Regions from separate parts of the Methylobacterium sp. AC433 genome, predicted to be linked through region 2. Evidence: predicted binding sites of a transcription regulator. Region 2 holds the regulator's gene; each other region holds the start of a gene.

Region 1 (5,501 bases), on a different contig from region 2:
AACCAGCCGCTGGCGGCCCTGCGCACCTTCCTCGCCAGCACCGCAGTGTTCCTGGAGCGCGGCGACGGCGCGACGGTGCGGCGGAACCTGGAGCGGATGACCCAGGTGACGCAGCGCATCGCCGAGATCATCCGGCACCTGAAGGCCTTCGCGCGCAAGACCGGGACGGAACACCGCGAGGCGGTCAGGCTTCGCGCGGCGGCGGAGGCCGCCCTCGACCTGCTCCAGGCCCGCATCCGTGCGGAAGCCGTCACGGTCACCTGTGCGATTCCGCCCGAAGCCCTGGTATGGGCCGAGCCGGTTCGCCTGGAACAGGTCCTGCTGAACCTGATCGTCAACGCCCTCGACGCGATGCAGGACGCGCCCGAGCGTCGGCTCGATTTGACCGCGGCGCGCGAAGCGGGTTCGTGTTGGCGCCTCGCGGTCGCCGACAGCGGCGGCGGGATCGCCGAGGAGCACATGGGGCAGGTCTTCGATCCCTTCTTCACGACGAAGTCGGCCGGCGAGGGCCTCGGCCTCGGCCTGTCGCTGTCCTCGCTGATCGTCCGCGACCTGGGTGGCAGCATCGCCGCCGCGAACGGCGCGCGCGGCGCGGTGCTGGCCATCGTCCTGCCCGCGGCGGACGCATGAACGCGATGGCGGGCCGGGCGACGCGGGTCCTCTTCGTCGACGACGAGGAGACGGTGCGCGAAGCCCTGCACCAGTGGCTCTCGCTCGCCGGTTTCGAGGTCTCGACCTTCGCAGAACCGCTGGCCGCACTCGGCCTGATCGACGCGAGCTTTCCGGGCATCCTCGTCAGCGACGTGCGGATGCCGGGGATCGACGGCCTCGACGTGCTCGAACGGGCGCTGGCCCGCGATCCGGACCTGCCGGTCCTCCTCGTGACCGGGCACGGGGACGTGCCGATGGCGGTCGAGGCGATGCGGCGCGGCGCCTACGACTTCATCGAGAAGCCCTTCGTCCCGGAGCGCCTCGTCGACGCCATCGGCCGCGCCTGCGAGAAGCGCCACCTGACGCTGCGCCTGCGCAGCCTCCACGTCGTCGACGACGCGCAGGGCATCGAGAGCCGCCTCATCGGCACGTCGCGCGTGATGGAGACCCTGCGGCGCGAGGTGCTCGACCTCGCCGCGACGCCCGTCAACGTCGTCGTCAACGGGGAGACCGGCTCCGGCAAGGAATTGGTGGCGCAATGTCTCCACGCCTTCTCCGGCCGGCGGGACGGCCGCTTCGTGGCCGTCAATTGCGGGGCGATTCCCGACACGATGATGGAGAGCGAGCTGTTCGGCTTCGAGGCCGGCGCCTTCACGGGCGCGCTGAAGCGTCGGATCGGCAAGCTCGAATACGCCCATCGCGGCACGCTCTTCCTCGACGAGATCGAGGCGATGCCCCTGGCGGGCCAGGTCAAGCTCCTGCGGGTGCTGCAGGAACGCAGCCTGGAGCGTCTCGGCTCGAACACGGCGGTGCCCGCCGACCTGCGCACACTCTGCGCCAGCAAGGTCGACCTGCGCGCGCAGGCCGCGACCGGACAGTTCAGGGCCGACCTCTATTATCGTCTCGGCGTCGCCGAGCTGCGGATCCCGCCCCTGCGGGAGCGGCGGGAGGACATCCCGCTCCTGTTCGAGGTCTTCGCCGCCCGCGCCGCCGAGGCGCACGGGCGGACGATGCGTCCCCTGAGCGCCCGGCTCCTGCAGGAGATCGTGGCGCGTCCCTGGCCCGGCAACGTGCGTGAGTTGCGCAACGCTGCCGAGCGCCACGCCTTCGGCCTCGATCAGCAGGACGGGCCGTTGGACGCGATGGCAGCCGGGCCGCAGTCGCTGGCGACGCGGGTCGAGGCCTACGAGCGGGACCTGATCCGGCAAGCCCTGCAACAGGCGCAGGGAAACATCACCGAGATCATGCGGCTGCTCGATCTTCCCCGGCGTACGCTCAACGAAAAGATGCAGCGCTACGGGCTGAGCCGCGCCGACTTCACCGAGTAGACGGTATCTGGCGGGCGTATCGGAGCCGTGAACGCGCATCGGCGGGCCGCCCGCGAAGCGCGCCCGATTTCGCGCCAGTCCTGATCCCGCGCCAGGACCCACAAAAAAGGTCAGGGTGACGCCCCTGACCTCGATGGGCATTGCGATCCGCGTGATCGTTCCGGTTCGGCCCGGCCCTAGAACGGGATGTCGTCGTCGAGGTCGAAGTTCGGCTTGGAGCCGCCACCGCCACCGCCACCGCCACCGCCACCGCCGCCGCCCGAGGCCGGCCGGCGCTCGCCGCCGCCACCCGAGGAGCGGCCGCCGCCGTAATCCCCGCCGCGGTCGCCGCCGCGTCCACCACCACCGCTGCCGCCGCCGAAATCGCCGCCCCGGCTGATCTGGCCGCCCTCCTCGTCCATGCCCATCTCACCGCCGCCGCTGCGGCCGTCGAGGATGGTCAGCTCGCCGCGGAAGCGCTGGAGCACCACCTCGGTGGTGTACTTCTCGACGCCGGACTGGTCCGCCCATTTGCGGGTCTGGAGCTGGCCCTCGATGTAGACCTTCGAGCCCTTGCGCAGGTACTGCTCCGCCACGCGGGCGAGGTTCTCGTTGTAGATCACCACCGAGTGCCACTCGGTCTTCTCCTTGCGCTCGCCCGACATCTTGTCCTTCCAGGACTCCGATGTGGCGATGCGCAGGTTGACCACGGGATCACCGGAGGCGAGGCGCCGTGTCTCGGGGTCGCGCCCGAGATTGCCCACCAGGATCACCTTGTTCACGCTGCCGGCCATGCCGCTCTCTCCTACCGATCGATCTCACTGCGCGCTGCGGCCCCGAACGACCGGGACGCCGCCCTGTCATGGGCCTCTCGGGCCCCGGCGGCAATCGCGGTCGGCGGGCTGTCCCCGTGACTCTCAGGGAATCGGGGTGACCTGTATGTTCTATCTTTGTTCTGTTCCGGGGGCAAGGCGTCCCGGAGGCGCGCCCTGCCCTTCGCTCAGCGGATGCGGACGATGAGCTTGCCGAAATTCCGGCCCTGCAGCAGGCCCGCGAAGGCCTCCGGCGCGTTCTCGAGCCCGTCGACGATGTCCTCGCGATGGACCACGAGGTCGTCGCGCAGCCACGCCCCGACCTCGCGCAGGAACTCGGCCTCCTGGGCGGCGAAGTCCCAGACGATGAAGCCCTGGACATGCAGGCGCTTCGACAGGATCGCGCGCATCAGCACCGGCACCCGGTCCGGTCCGGGCGGCAGCTCGGTGGCGTTGTAGCCGGAGACGAGGCCGCAGACCGGCATCCGGGCGAAGTTGTTGAGGAGCGGCAGGACCGCGTCGAAGACCGCGCCGCCGACATTCTCGAAATAGACGTCGATCCCCTGCGGGCAGGCGGCGGCCAGCGCGTCCGGGAAATCCTCGGCGCGGTGGTCGATGGCCGCGTCGAAGCCGAGCGTGTCGCGCAGGAAGGCGCATTTCTCCGGGCCGCCCGCGATGCCCACCGCCCGGGCGCCCTTCCGCCTGGCGATCTGACCGACGAGAGAGCCCACCGGGCCGGTGGCCGCGGCCACCACCACGGTCTCGCCGGGTTTCGGCTGGCCGATGTTGAGGAGGCCCGTATAGGCCGTCATGCCGGGCATGCCGAGGATGCCGAGGGCGGTGGTGACGGGGGCGGCCTCCGGATCGAGGCGGCGCAGGCCGCGCCCGTCCGAGACGGCGAAGTCCTGCCAGCCGCCGAAGCCCACCACGGTCTCGCCGACCCGGAAGTCGGGATGGCGGGACTCGATCACCTCCGCCACGGTGGCGCCCACCATGGTGTCGCCGATCGCGACCGGCTCGGCATAGGATTTCGCCGCGCTCATGCGCCCGCGCATGTAGGGGTCGAGGGAGAGGTAGCGGTTGGCCAGGAGCACCTCGCCCTCCTTCGCCACCGGGACCCGCCCCTCCTCCAGCCGGAAGTGCGAGGCGTTCGGCTCGCCGTGCGGACGGGCGGCGAGGACGATGCGGCGGTTCACGTGGGTCATGGCGGATTCCGGAGATTTCGCGAGGTGCGAGGGGCGCGCGGCGGGCAGGCGCCCGGTCGGGAGGTCCCCCGACAGATGGGACGGCCGCGGCCGATGACAATTCCGCGCGGGGCCGCGTGCCGCTCCGGCGCGTTGTCCCGGAACGGTGAACGGCACGGGAGTTTCGGCGATGGCGCGCGGATGGCGGATGCTCGGGGCGATGCTCGCCGGCGTCACGGCGGCTCAGGCGGCGGAGAACCCGCTCGCACGCGACCGCTGGACGTCGCGCGTGCTGGTGATCTCTGCCCCCGAGCCCGGCGATCCGCGGGTGGTGGCCCAGCGCGCCGAGCTCGACAGGGCCCGTGCCGGGGCGACGGAGCGCGACCTCGTCATCCGCGAGGCCTTCGGCGACACCGCGGAGGCGCGGCGCCTGCGCGCCGCCCTCGGCCTTCCGGCGGACGGCTTTCGCGTGGTGCTCGTCGGCAAGGACGGCGAGGCCAAGCGGACCGGGACCGCGCCGATTCCGGCCGATGCGCTGTTCGAGACCATCGACGCGATGCCGATGCGTCGGGACGAGCGACGGCGCTGAGCGCCGGGCGGTCCGGCCACCGAGGCGTGGCACGTCGACCGGCATAGGAAGTCGACCGGCATGACGTCGACTGGCATGACGTCGACCGGCATGAAAAAGGGGCCGCACGCGGCGGCCCCCGGAGCTTTCCGAACCGGTGGTTCCGGTCAGTAGCAGCGCTCGACCAGCACCCGGCGATAGCCGTACGGCGTCCAGCGCACGCGCGGGACGGTGTAGCAGCCGCCGCCGTAGCCGTAATCGTAGGCGCCGTAGCCGACCGGGGCGTAGCCGTAGCCGTAACCCGGGCCGTAGCCGCCGTAGAGGCCGCCCGCCGCCAGGCCGAGGCCGACGCCGAGACCCAGGCCGCCGAGGCCGTAGCCGTATCCGCGCCCGTAGCCGCGGCCGTAATACCCGCCGCGATAGCCGCCGAAGCCACCGCGATAGCCACCGAAGCCGGCGTGGCGGAAGCCGCCGCCGCCGAAGCCGCCGCGGAACCCACCGCCACCGAAGCCCCCGCGGAATCCACCGCCGCCGAAGCCGCCGCCGTGGAAGCCACCACCGTGGAACCCACCGCCGCCGAAGCCACCGCGCGCTTCTGCGGTGGCGGGAATCATCGCGAGCGCGCCGATCATGGCCGCGGAGGCCAGAACAACTCGTTTCATCACATCGTCTCCGAAAGAAGCCGAAACGTCCCCTTGACCCTCAAACGCGGAGGCACCCGGAAGGGTTCATGCACCTTTTGCCTCTCCCGTCATCGTGAAGCGCGCCGGCCGCCCGCCCCGCCCCCGCGCACCCGCCCTTGAAATCGCCGCGGGTTTCGGGCGAGGAAGCGGGCCGGCCGCCACGATCCTCCGGCGAGCGGGCTCAAGGGCGATGCGGGTGATCATGGTGCAGGTTGTCGTGCGGGCTCGCGTTCGGGTGAGTCGTTCCCCGGTCACCGCCCTCCTGCGTGCCGCCTGCCTCGGCCTCGCCCTCGCCG
Region 2 (5,501 bases):
TGGCAGCCTTCGCAGGGCCGCGCGCGCGCATCCTCGCAGTCGAGCCGCAGCCGGACGTGTTCGACCGCCTGACCTACAACATCGCTCAGAATCCGTTCGGGACGGTGAAGGCGGTGGCCTGTGCCGTCGCCGACAAGGCCGGCGAACTCACCCTGTTCGTCGATCCGCGCAACCGGGGCGAATCGAGCTTGAAGATCGTCGGGACGAACGAAGGCGCGCAGATCCGGGTGCCGGCCCTGCCGCTGCTCGATCTCGCCCGCGGCGAGGGGATCGAGCGCATCGACGCCATGAAGCTCGACGTCGAAGGGGCCGAGGACCTGATCCTGGAGCCGTTCCTGCGGGCGGCCCCGGCCGCACTCAGGCCGGGCCTGCTGATCGTCGAGAACGGCACCGATCAGTGGCAGATCGACCTGCCTGCCCTCCTGGAACAGCACGGCTATCGCCGGATCGCCCGCACGCGCCTCAACCTGATCTTCGAGCGGGCCGCCTGACGGCGCGTCGTTCCCCCCTCTACCGAGCCGGCTTTCGCGGAGACGGGCGTCCTACAGCACCGGGATGGCGTCGGCGATGGTGATCCCGCCGGGGCCGATGCGGCAGCGATGGGCGTGCACGGCGACGCCAGCGGCCCGTGCGGCCTGGAACGCCCGGTCGAAGACTGGGTCGAGGTCCCGGGCCACGTCGAAGCGGTCGGCCCACATCTGCACCACGATGACGACCATCGCGCGGCCCCCGGCCTCCACAACCGCAGCCAGGTCCGCCATGTGCCGGGCGCTGCGAGCGGCGACGCAATCCGGGAACTCCGCGAGGCCGGCCCGGCGCATCAGGTGGCAGTTCTTCACCTCGACGTGGCATGGCGGCACTTCCTCGCCCGTGGCGAGGAAGTCGACGCGGCTGGCCTGCGCGTAGCGGACTTCCGGGCGCAGGACGGTGTAGCCGCCGAGCACCGGCAGGCTGCCGTCCGCGAAGGCTTCCGCCACCAGGGCGTTCGGCCGCATCGTGTTGACGCCCACCCATTGCCGCCCGCCGGGCAGGTCCGCCTCCACCAGTTCCCAGGAGAAAGCCAGCTTGCGCGTCGGGCTCCGGGTCTCGGACACGAGTGCGCGCGCGCCCGGAACCGCGAGGCCCAGCATCGCCCCGGGATTGGGGCAGTGGGCGGTGACCAGGGAGCCGTCGCCTAGTTCCATGTCGGCCAGGAAGCGCTTGTAGCGACGCACGAGGCGCGCCTCGATCAGGGGCGCGGAGAAGCGCATCGGCGGATCCGGGGCAAGAAATAGGTTGATGCGGGCTCCCGTCGGCGCGGAATCGGGCAGTCCTGAGGCGCCTGGGCTGGTCAGTGCTACCCGGATGCGACAGAATTCGCGGGGCGCGCCCCGGGTCGTTAGCCGGGAAAGCCGCTGTTCGTCCGCGAGGCCGCCATGTTCAATCTGTTCGACATTCTCCAGGCGCAGGCGGGCGCCAATGCGCAGGGATTCGGACGGCAGTTCGGCCTGTCGCCGGAACAGGGCCTGCGTGCGATGGAGGCTCTGATGCCGGCGCTGACCATGGGCCTGCAGCGCAACGTCGCTCACGATCCCACCGGCTTCGCCCACCTGTTCAACCTCGTGGGGCCGACTGCCCCCATGGCACCGAGCGCGACGCCGCAGATGGACATGCTGGTCAAGCAGTTGTTCGGCTCGCCACATCTCAGCCAGGCGGTGCTGCAGCAGGCGGCGACCGTCAGCGGCGTCGCGATGCCGGCCCTGAAGCAGATGCTGCCGGTCATGGCCGGTATGGTGGTGGCGGGGATCGTCCACGTCATGATCAACCAGGCGCCTGCGCCTGCGCCGGCCTCGCGCGCCGAGGCGAATCCCTTCGGCTTCCCCCCCAACGCCTGGTCGGAGATGATGGAGGCGTTCCTGAAATCGGGTGCCTCCGCCGCGAGTCCCGCGCCCTCGCCGCCTCAGGCGCGGGCGCGCCCGACGCCGCCCCGGCTCACGGCCCCGTCACGGCCAGGGGCCGATGCACCGGACAAGACTGCTGCGGACGCCCCCTTCGACGTGATGCAGCAGATGTTCCAGACCGGCCTGGAGGTGCAGCAGGAAAACGCGCGCGCCATGCAGCGCCTGTTCGACACCTTCTGGCAGGATCCCCGCGTTTCCACCGAGGCGGGGGGCGAGGCCCCCGGTGCCAAGCCCCGCAGCGGACGGACCCGGACGTCGTAGCGCCACCACACCGTCGTCCGCGACAGGCCGCTCCCGATCGGGCCAGGGCCCCGACGCGTCCGCGGCAACGGGCATCCGTGAAGGGATCTGCCCACGGCGCGGTTCCGGCCATCCCCGGCACCTCGAGGGCTCTTGACAGGAACCCTTGCAGAACACTTACGGAACGTTTAATGTGTTCGTGGTTTGTTTCTGGTGCCATCCGCCGCGCTTCGTGGCGCTAACGAAGAGTGTCCCGCATGTTGACGCGTAAGCAGCTGGACCTGCTCCAGTTCATCCAGCTTCGGATGCGCGAGAGCGGCGTTCCTCCGTCCTTCGACGAGATGAAGGACGCCCTCGATCTGAAGTCGAAATCGGGTATCCACCGCCTGATCACGGCCCTCGAGGAGCGCGGCTTTCTGCGCCGGCTGCCGAATCGGGCGCGCGCCATCGAGGTGATCCGGATGCCGGAGAGCCTGGGCGGGAACGCGGGCGCGTCCCGCGCCGCTCCGGCTCCCGAGGTGCGCCGCTTCACGCCTAGCGTGGTCGAAGGTGGCAAGGGCAAGGGCTTGCCGGCGGGTGCCTCGGTGTCCCGCCTGCCGACGACGCAGGCCACTGACGAGAGCGGCCGGGCGGTGACCATCCCGGTGATGGGCCGGATCGCGGCCGGCACGCCGATCTCGGCCATCCAGGAGCAGAGTCACTCGGTGACGATGTCGCCGGACTTCCTCGCCGGCGGCGAACATTACGCCCTGGAGGTGCGCGGCGACTCGATGATCGAAGCGGGAATCCTCGACGGGGACCTCGTGGTCATCCGTAAACAGGACACCGCGAATACCGGCGACATCATCGTGGCGCTCATCGACGACGAGGAGGCGACCCTGAAGCGCCTGCGTCGGCGCGGTTCATCCATCGCCCTGGAAGCCGCGAACCCGGCCTACGAGACCCGCGTGCTCGGTCCGGACCGGGTCCAGATCCAGGGGCGCCTGGTCAGCCTCGTTCGTCGCTACTGAAGGCTCTCGCCGTCCGGTTCGTCACCGGACGAATCCGACGGATCGCCAGTTCGGTCCGGCGCCGCTCGCGGCGTCGGCGGGCTGAACAGGTCCGATGGGGCCGGTGCCGCTTCCGTTGGTTTTCGTGACGAATTCGCGCGCCAGGGGACGAGGTCACCAAAACGTTTGGCCGTCGCGCGTACCGGGCCATCGCGGGCGAGGCGAATCGACGTCGCGCCGTGTGACTGCAGGAAATTCCGGTCGACGATGATCGGCGCGGCACAGCCTGGAGGGGCGGATTGCCGGGAAATCAGGATCTCGGCCCTGGCGCAATCCTCCCCGAGCGCGCGCTTGTCGGTGGTCAGCGCGAGCGCGCGGCCGTCTGGCGTGATCAAGGTGCAGCCGAGGCGATCGCAGCGCGCCCCCTGAAACGCTGGGACGTCTTCCACCTTGCGGCCGTCGCCATCCGCCTTCAGCCATTGCCCGAGGACGAAGGAGGGTGGCCGCCCCAGAGTGGCGAGCCGCCCGCTGCGGTCCCGGATCGCCGCACCCGCCCCCTCGCGATCGATGTAGATGTCGTGGCGATCCGGAGTGGCCGCGCAGGCGATGCCGATTGCCGCCGGAAGCAGGCCGAGCCAGCGCAACGACGAGGCCGGGAGGGTCAGGACGATCAGCGCGGATGCCATGAGACCGAGAGCACCCGCCCCGAACGCCGGAATCACCACGACCGCGTGCCCGAAGCCCGCGATCCAGGTGGAGATCGTCAGCATCCCTCGCACAGCGAGGCCCATCGCCCACCAGACCGGCTGATCCAGGGCAAACGGATAGGCGAGGATGCCGAGGACGGCCGACGGCATCACGGCCAGGGAGACCAGCGGCAGGGTGAGCGCATTCCCCACCAGCCCGAAGGGCTGGATCGTCTGGAAATGATAGGTCGCGAAGGGAGCCGTGGCGATCTGTGCGACGAGGGTCGTCGCCAGGGTGCCGACGATCGCCGTGGTCAGCAGAGCGAAAGCGCGGGGCAGCAGGCCGATCCCATCGCGGCGCAGCCCGCGGCCGCCGATCAGCGGTGCGCAGGCGATCAGGCCGGCGACCGCTCCGAACGACATCTGGAAGCTCGGGCCGAGGAGCCCCTCCGGCTCGCGCGCCAGGGCGATCAGGGCGGCGATCGCCAGGTTCCGCATGCTGAGGGCCGGCCGGTCGACCAGGATCGCGCCGAGCATCACCAGGGTCATGATCAGCGACCGCTCGGCCGCGATGTCCCAGCCGGAGAAGACGCAATAGGCCGTCACGCCCACCATGGCGACGATCGCCGCGAGCTTCTTGATCGGCCAATGCAACGCTGCGTACGGCAGCATGGCCAGCAGCGCACGCACGAGCCAGAACACCACGCCGGCCGCCAGGACCATGTGCAAACCGGAGATCGAGACGACGTGGTAGATTCCGGCGGCGCGCAGAATATCGTTGGTCTCGCCGCTGATCAGCCCGCGCTTGCCCGTGACGAGGGCTGCCGCCACGGCTCCGGCCTGCCCGCCATTGGCATCCGTGATCCGGCGCGTCAGGGCGTTCCGCGCCGCGTCGACGGCGGCGGCGAGGCGAAACTGCCGGTCCGCGGTTTCGGGCACCGGCCGCACCTCGACTTTGCCGACGAGCGAGCCGACCGCGCCGATCTCGCGGAAGAAGGCATCCCGGGCGAAGTCGTAGCCACCGGGCCGGGCGGCTTCCGGTGGCGGGAGCAGCCGCGCGGTCGCGGCGATGTGGTCGCCGGGCTTCAAGGTGTTCGCCTTGCGGTAGGAGACGCGCACCCGGGTCGGCCGGACCTCGGGGCCGAGCGTACCGAAGCGCTCGACGCGGATGATCAGGCGTGCGCCCTCCTCCCGCTCGTCCAATCCCTCGATGGTTCCGAGCAGGGGCGCGATGGTGGTGCGGGCCAGGATCGGACCGCTCACGCGCTGCACCCGCGCCGTTGCCGCCGCGAAGCCGAGGAACGCCGCGATGGCTGCGACCACGAGGGCGAGCCCGATCGGACGGCTCGCGAGGAACGGAGTCGTCCCGGCCAACAGGCCCGCCGCCACGAGCGGCGCCAGGACCGACGGTGTCCCTTGGGTGCCCAGGAAGAACACCAGGATGCCACAGCCGAACGCGACGGCAATCCATGCGAAGAGGCGGCGCTGCTCGATTTCGCGGTTCCACCCGGTGCGGAGCCAGGCGACGACGAGGCCGGCACCTGGTCGACGCGCGGCGAGGTGGCGCGTGATGCGCCCCATCGCAGCCGCCGCACGTGCCTGTGCCATCGCGTGAACCTCCGGCCCATGTCCCTATCAGGGAGGCA
Region 3 (5,501 bases), on a different contig from region 2:
CGGCGATTCTGCCGAGAGGCGATGCTCATCGACGCGATGGCCCGCCAGAACCAGGGCATCGGTCAGGCGTCGGTGGGCGATGCCGGCTCCGCCGATGTTGCCCCTGTCGGTCAGGCTGGCCACCGAGAGACCGGCCGGCATCGGCGGTGCGGCCCGGCCGGGCTGGTACTGCAGGAGAATCGGCCGGCCGACGCGGGCGAGCGTCGCGTCCTGGCCGACGAGCCGGGGCCAGAGCGCGGCGACGGGGTGGTCGGCCATGGGATCGAGACCGCCGGCGCGCTGGACGCAGGCACGCGCCAGCAGGACTTCGCCTCCGGTGAAGGGGGCCAGTGAACCGTCCGGCGGATCGGGATCGATCAGCCTTCCCGGCGCCGCCGCGGGCGCATCGAGGCCGAAGGGGGCGGTGTCGAAGACGACGCGCAGGCCGACGATCAGATCGGCCCCGCTGAGAACCCGCTGCAGGGCGAGGGCCGCCAGGGCATCGGGGGCCAGGAGATCGCCCGGGCGGAGCAGGATCAGGCCGTCGCAGCCCTCGTCCGAGACGATGGCGGCGAGCGAGGCCGTCGCGTCGATTCGCGAGATCAGGTCATGACGGAGGTTTGGATAGCCTTGGGCCGCGACGGAGGCGCGGGTGGCGGCGAGTTCGTCGGAGGCGCCCTCGACGAGCGTGAGGACCCGCAAGCACGGCCAGGAACGGCCCGGCAAAGGTTGGGCGGGCAGGACGGACGCTGCACGTTGGAACGGCCACGCGGCGATTCCGTGGGCGCGCGGTCCGAAGCGGTCCGCCGCCCGAACGGTGCCGGGGTTCGCGCCGGAGCTGTCGGGTGGTTCCGTCACACTGCGCCGATCATCGCTCACGCATGCGCCGCCGAAACCATCGGGGGCTCGTTGGGCCGAGGATGCGGTGGAGAGTTGAATCTTCCGTGAGCGCAAAGCCGGATCTCGGCGAGCATCGATCCGGCCCGCCTCACGAAGGTCGTCGCCCGCTCGCGCAGGTCCGGGTGGCTGACGCTGAAGATGGAAGTGGTCTTGCCGACAAGAATGCCGGCCGAAGGACCGTTCGCGCGCATCGGCATCGGACACATCCGGCCAGCATACGCCAGCGGGGATGGACGCGATCGTCTCTGAGGATCTCGGGAAAAGGCGAAGCCTTGGGAAATCAAACTGGTCGGAGTGGCAGGATTTGAACCTGCGACCCCCACGTCCCGAACGTGGGTACGTTCGGTGTCCGTCCCCGCGGGGGTTTCGGTTTCCCCTCTACACCGCGACTGGTTTCGCATTCGTTCATTCACGTTCATGCGCCGCAATCCGTGGCCGTCGGGACCAAACCTGTGGCCGACATGTGGCCCGAGAACGTTTGTGGACCGCCGCCGTGACAGTGCCAAGGCCCCTCCGCACCCGCCCGGGCTTGCCCTTGGGCTCCGACGGCGCGAGGTTCGGTGCATGCCTGATCGTCCCGGCCGCCCCGGTGAACGCGTTGCCGACCTCTACCCCATCGAGGACGGCCCCGGATCCGGGCGCCTCGTCGAGCTCACCGTGCGCGTGCTCGTGGGGACCGAGCGGTCGACCGTCATCGTGGCCGACCCGGTGACGGGGAGGGCCCTTGCCCACCAGGTCGTCCCGCACGGGGCGGAGGCTGACACGGCGGCCGCCGCGGTTGCGTCCCTAGTGGAGGACAGGATCGCAGGGGGAGCGCCGAGATGGCTGATACGACCGAAGCCCGCCCGTCCCGAGAGGAGCGCCTCGCGCGGCTGTCCCCCGAGGACCGCGCCGCCGTCGAGGTCTGGAGCCTCGGCCGCCGGGCACGGGACCTGGCCGCCGCCGGGGATCCGGACGCGCCCGCGGCGGAGGCGGCCTTCTGGGAGGCGGAGGCCGCCGCGATCGAGGCCGAGATCCTGATGCGGCGGGTCAACGTCGAGGACCTGAAGGCCCGGTACCCGGTGCTCGCCCGGGACGCCGAGGTCACCGTCGGCGTGGGCTGGCAGCCGATCCTGGAAGCCCTGTTCGATCGGCTCGCCGGCATGAGCGTCGTCGTCCCCCTCGTCCGGGAGAAGTTCGGCGGGCTCGACGCCAAGTTCTACCCGGTCGGTGCCTGGGTCCATGCGGAGTTCGACGCCATGGACGGGATCAAGGAACCGGTTAGGGAGGCGGCGCTTCGGACCTGCGAGGCCTGCGGGGCGCCGGGCACCATGCGGCGGGACGGCCGGTGGCGGACCCGGTGCGATCGGCATGCCGCCATGTGAAACCAGATTAAGACGGATCGCCGTTTCTGTCTTAATCCGGTTTCAAATGGGAGAGCCCCTCCGGCCTACTGTTGCTGGGCTACCCAAAGGTTGTCAGTGGGACGGGGGTATCTGACAGCGCTGAAGGCATTTGATGGCAGTTCCCTGTCAAATCAGGCTTTGCAGCGGATATGAGAGCATTGACGCGGACGCCTCGACGGCGATGCGGGCGGCTCAGGCCGCCGCCACAACCGGAAGCTCTTCGAGCCGGGTCGTGTACCGGGGGGAGCGCATCTCGAACTTTGTCGACCAGTCCCGCTTGGGCGCAAACCCTGCCGTGCCTGGTACGACCGCTCCCCGTCCGAAGCGGCGATTGCAGGCGTCGAGCGCCTCCATAAGAGCCGCGCCCATCTCGCGGTCGATCTGTCCTAGGCCGGGCATGGCTCGCTGCGACGAGACGAGAGGCGCCAAGTCGGTCGTCACGACCCCGGCCTTGGAATAGCGGTACCCGTCCCGCCACGTCTTCCGGACGCCGTGGGTCGCGGCCTTCACGAGCGCGAGCGAGTCGTTGGTCGCTTCCGGCAACGTGACGACGGTCGAGACCGAGCGCTGTGGCCGGCCCCGGTCGTGCTCCGAGGTGTGAAAGAAGACCGTGACGTGGTTGGTCGCCAACCCTTCGCGCCGGAGCTTCTCGCCGAGCCTGGACGCATGCGTCGCCACGGCCTGCTCCATGGTGGCCCGGTCCTCGACCCGTTCCGAGAAGGACCGGGTGACCGCGCAGCCCTTCCGGGTCGCCGCCAACGTCTCCAGGTCGAGGCAGGCCGTCCCGCGCAGCTCGTGCACAAGGCGCTCGCCCACGACAGTCATGGCCATGCGGGCGGCGCGCGGGTCGAGGTCGCGCACGTCCGCGGCGCTGTCGCATCCCAGCGCCTCCAGGCGCCGGGCGTTCGCCGGGCCCACCCCCCAGATGTCGGCCACCGGCACCCGGATGATCCAATGGTCGTACTGCTCGGGATCGGTCAGGTCGCACACGCCCCCCAGCGCGGGATTTTTTTTCGCGATGTGGTTGGCGAGCTTCGCGAGGGTCTTCGTGGAGCCGATCCCGACGCAGGTGGGGATCCCCGTCCAGGCCCTGACGGTCTCGCGCATGTCTCGGCAGAGGATCGCCCGCTCGGCAGGGCGCACATCCGAGATGTCCAAAAAACTCTCGTCGATGGAGTAGATTTCGATGCGGGGGGAGAACCCCTGGTAGACGGCGTTCACCCGGGCGGACATGTCGCCGTAGAGGGCGTAGTTCGAGGAGTAGACCCGCACGCCCTTCTGCCGGCACATGTGGCGGATCTTGAACCACGGCTCGCCCATGCCGATGCCGAGCGCCTTGGCCTCGTTGGTCCGGGCGATGGCGCAGCCGTCGTTGTTCGACAGCACGATCACCGGCAGCTTCGCCAGGCGCGCATCGAAGACCCGCTCGCACGAGCAGTAGAAGCTGTTGCCGTCCGAGAGGGCGTAGGCCCGGGCGCTCATTCCGAGCGGCGCCTCGGGCTCACCGAGCTGGAGACCACGCCCCAGACCTCGATGACGGCGTCGGGCGAGAGCCGGAACTCCGGGAAGCGCGGGTTGGCGAAATGCAGGGTCACCCGGGGGCCCTGGCGCTTCCAGACCTTGAAGGAGCGCTCGCCGTCGATGTCGACCACGACGACGTCGCCGTTGCGCGGGGTCAGCGAGCGGTCGACGACGGCGAGATCCCCGTCGTGCAGGCGGGCCAGCAGCATGCTGTCTCCGGCCACGCGCACCAGGAAGGTCGCCGGCCGGCTCACGATCAGCAGGCGCTGGAGGTCGATCTCCTCCTCGATGAAATCGTCGGCCGGGCTGGGGAAGCCGGCCCGCACGGGCGTCGCCAGGAGGGGGACCGGCATGGGGAAGCCGATAACGACGTCGTAGACCTGCATGCCCGCGCTCCGCGAATCCTTCGGAACAAAAGCAGAACACATTGGCCGGGTTCCGCACAAGCGGCCACGCTTGCGGCGACGGAAATAGGGGGCAACCTATGGACGGACCCTGGAACGGTCTACGTCACCCGGAGGGAGCCGTGCGCGTGTCCCGTGATACGGACCCACCCCGCACGCAGGCAGGCTCGGCGCCGCTCCATCGTGTCAAAGAAGACACACGAAGCGGGCGACGACCCGGGACGTACCGGTACGCTTAACCTAAGCGCCAACCCGCACGTCGAGCGCGCTGGCTGAAGCTTTCCAACGGGGGTATGCTAATCAGCGTATTCGTGAACGGCAAGGCATCATCCATGACCCCGGCGACCTTCGGGTCTTACATCGTCAGCCAACGCAAGGCGAAGGGCATAAGCCAGAAGGACCTTGCGGCCCGCATCGCGCGGGAGGAGGACGGCAAGCCCATTTCCGCGCAATACCTGAACGACATCGAGCGGGATCGCCGCAATCCCACTTCCGACCACATCATCACCCAGTTCGCGACCGCGCTGGACGTCTCGCCGGAGTACCTTTTCTATCTGGCCGGAACCCTGCCGAAGTATGCGCGCGATGCGGGCGTCAGTCCCGAGACGGCCACCCAGATCATCAGCGCGTTCAGGAAAAGCGGCGGGTAGGGGAGCGGCCATGGTGATGATGGTGCCGGACGAGACGAGGCGGTTCCGCAGGCGGCCGCACTTCAGGCAGGAGGAGATCGATCGCGAATGCGAGACGCTCGTGGCCGGTTTCCTCATGCGCCACAGGGGCAAGGTCGAGTACCCGATCTCGACCGATGACCTGACCGTGCTCATCGAGCAGCATGTCGACGTGTTGGACGTCTACGCCGACCTCACGCCGGACGGACACGACGTCGAGGGGGTGACCCGCTTCAAGAGCGGCGCGATCCCCGACATCGAGATCTCCAAGCCCCTGTCGACCGATACCCGCCGCGAGAACCGGTACAGGACGACGCTGGCGCACGAGCTTGGGCATGTCCGTCTCCACGACGGGCTTTTCCAGGCGGCCTTCACTCCCGGCGACATGTTCGAACATGCCCGCGAGCATCGCCTGGTCTGCAAGCGCGATACGATGCTCGATGCGCCGAAAGGCGACTGGCTCGAATGGCAGGCCTGCTACGCCTCGGGCAGCTACCTCATGCCCGTCGGCGCGATCCGGGGCCTGCTCGCACCCATCCTCGCCGCCCAGGACGCCCTGGCGCCGTACCAGGTCGGCGAGGGCGTATCCGATGCGATGATCGAGGCGCTGCGGGCTCGTTTCCAGGTCTCAAGGGACGCGGCAC

Evidence for each region. The regulator LexA, encoded in region 2, represses DNA repair genes until DNA is damaged. The targets are predictions, from matches to a motif close to TGTTCNNNNTGTGTTCNG.
Region 1: a site for LexA is predicted at 2,899-2,916, ahead of ssb (single-stranded DNA-binding protein). Genes of this name have one in related genera too.
Region 3: a site for LexA is predicted at 4,193-4,210, ahead of AC0IWM_RS10140 (LexA family protein). Genes of this name have one in related genera too.

The regions. Positions count from the first base shown of each region.
Region 1 is NZ_CEEDBN010000012.1:9,170-14,670, forward strand. Features, by position in the region: gene AC0IWM_RS16370 (ATP-binding protein) at 1-630, shown strand, start outside; gene AC0IWM_RS16375 (sigma-54-dependent transcriptional regulator) at 627-1,979, shown strand; gene ssb (single-stranded DNA-binding protein) at 2,156-2,752, opposite strand; gene AC0IWM_RS16385 (NADP-dependent oxidoreductase) at 2,959-3,975, opposite strand; gene AC0IWM_RS16390 (DUF4174 domain-containing protein) at 4,145-4,543, shown strand; gene AC0IWM_RS16395 (hypothetical protein) at 4,690-5,184, opposite strand; gene AC0IWM_RS16400 (phosphodiester glycosidase family protein) at 5,408-5,501, shown strand, end outside.
Region 2 is NZ_CEEDBN010000013.1:90,547-96,047, forward strand. Features, by position in the region: gene AC0IWM_RS17500 (FkbM family methyltransferase) at 1-491, shown strand, start outside; gene sfsA (DNA/RNA nuclease SfsA) at 543-1,250, opposite strand; gene AC0IWM_RS17510 (DUF937 domain-containing protein) at 1,416-2,201, shown strand; gene lexA (transcriptional repressor LexA) at 2,438-3,190, shown strand; gene AC0IWM_RS17520 (ComEC/Rec2 family competence protein) at 3,184-5,463, opposite strand.
Region 3 is NZ_CEEDBN010000005.1:116,192-121,692, forward strand. Features, by position in the region: gene AC0IWM_RS10115 (glycosyltransferase) at 1-681, opposite strand, end outside; gene AC0IWM_RS10120 (hypothetical protein) at 855-1,076, opposite strand; tRNA gene AC0IWM_RS10125 (tRNA-Leu) at 1,166-1,267, opposite strand; gene AC0IWM_RS10130 (hypothetical protein) at 1,701-2,243, shown strand; gene AC0IWM_RS10135 (Y-family DNA polymerase) at 2,457-3,746, opposite strand; gene AC0IWM_RS10140 (LexA family protein) at 3,743-4,171, opposite strand; gene AC0IWM_RS10145 (helix-turn-helix domain-containing protein) at 4,522-4,839, shown strand; gene AC0IWM_RS10150 (ImmA/IrrE family metallo-endopeptidase) at 4,850-5,501, shown strand, end outside.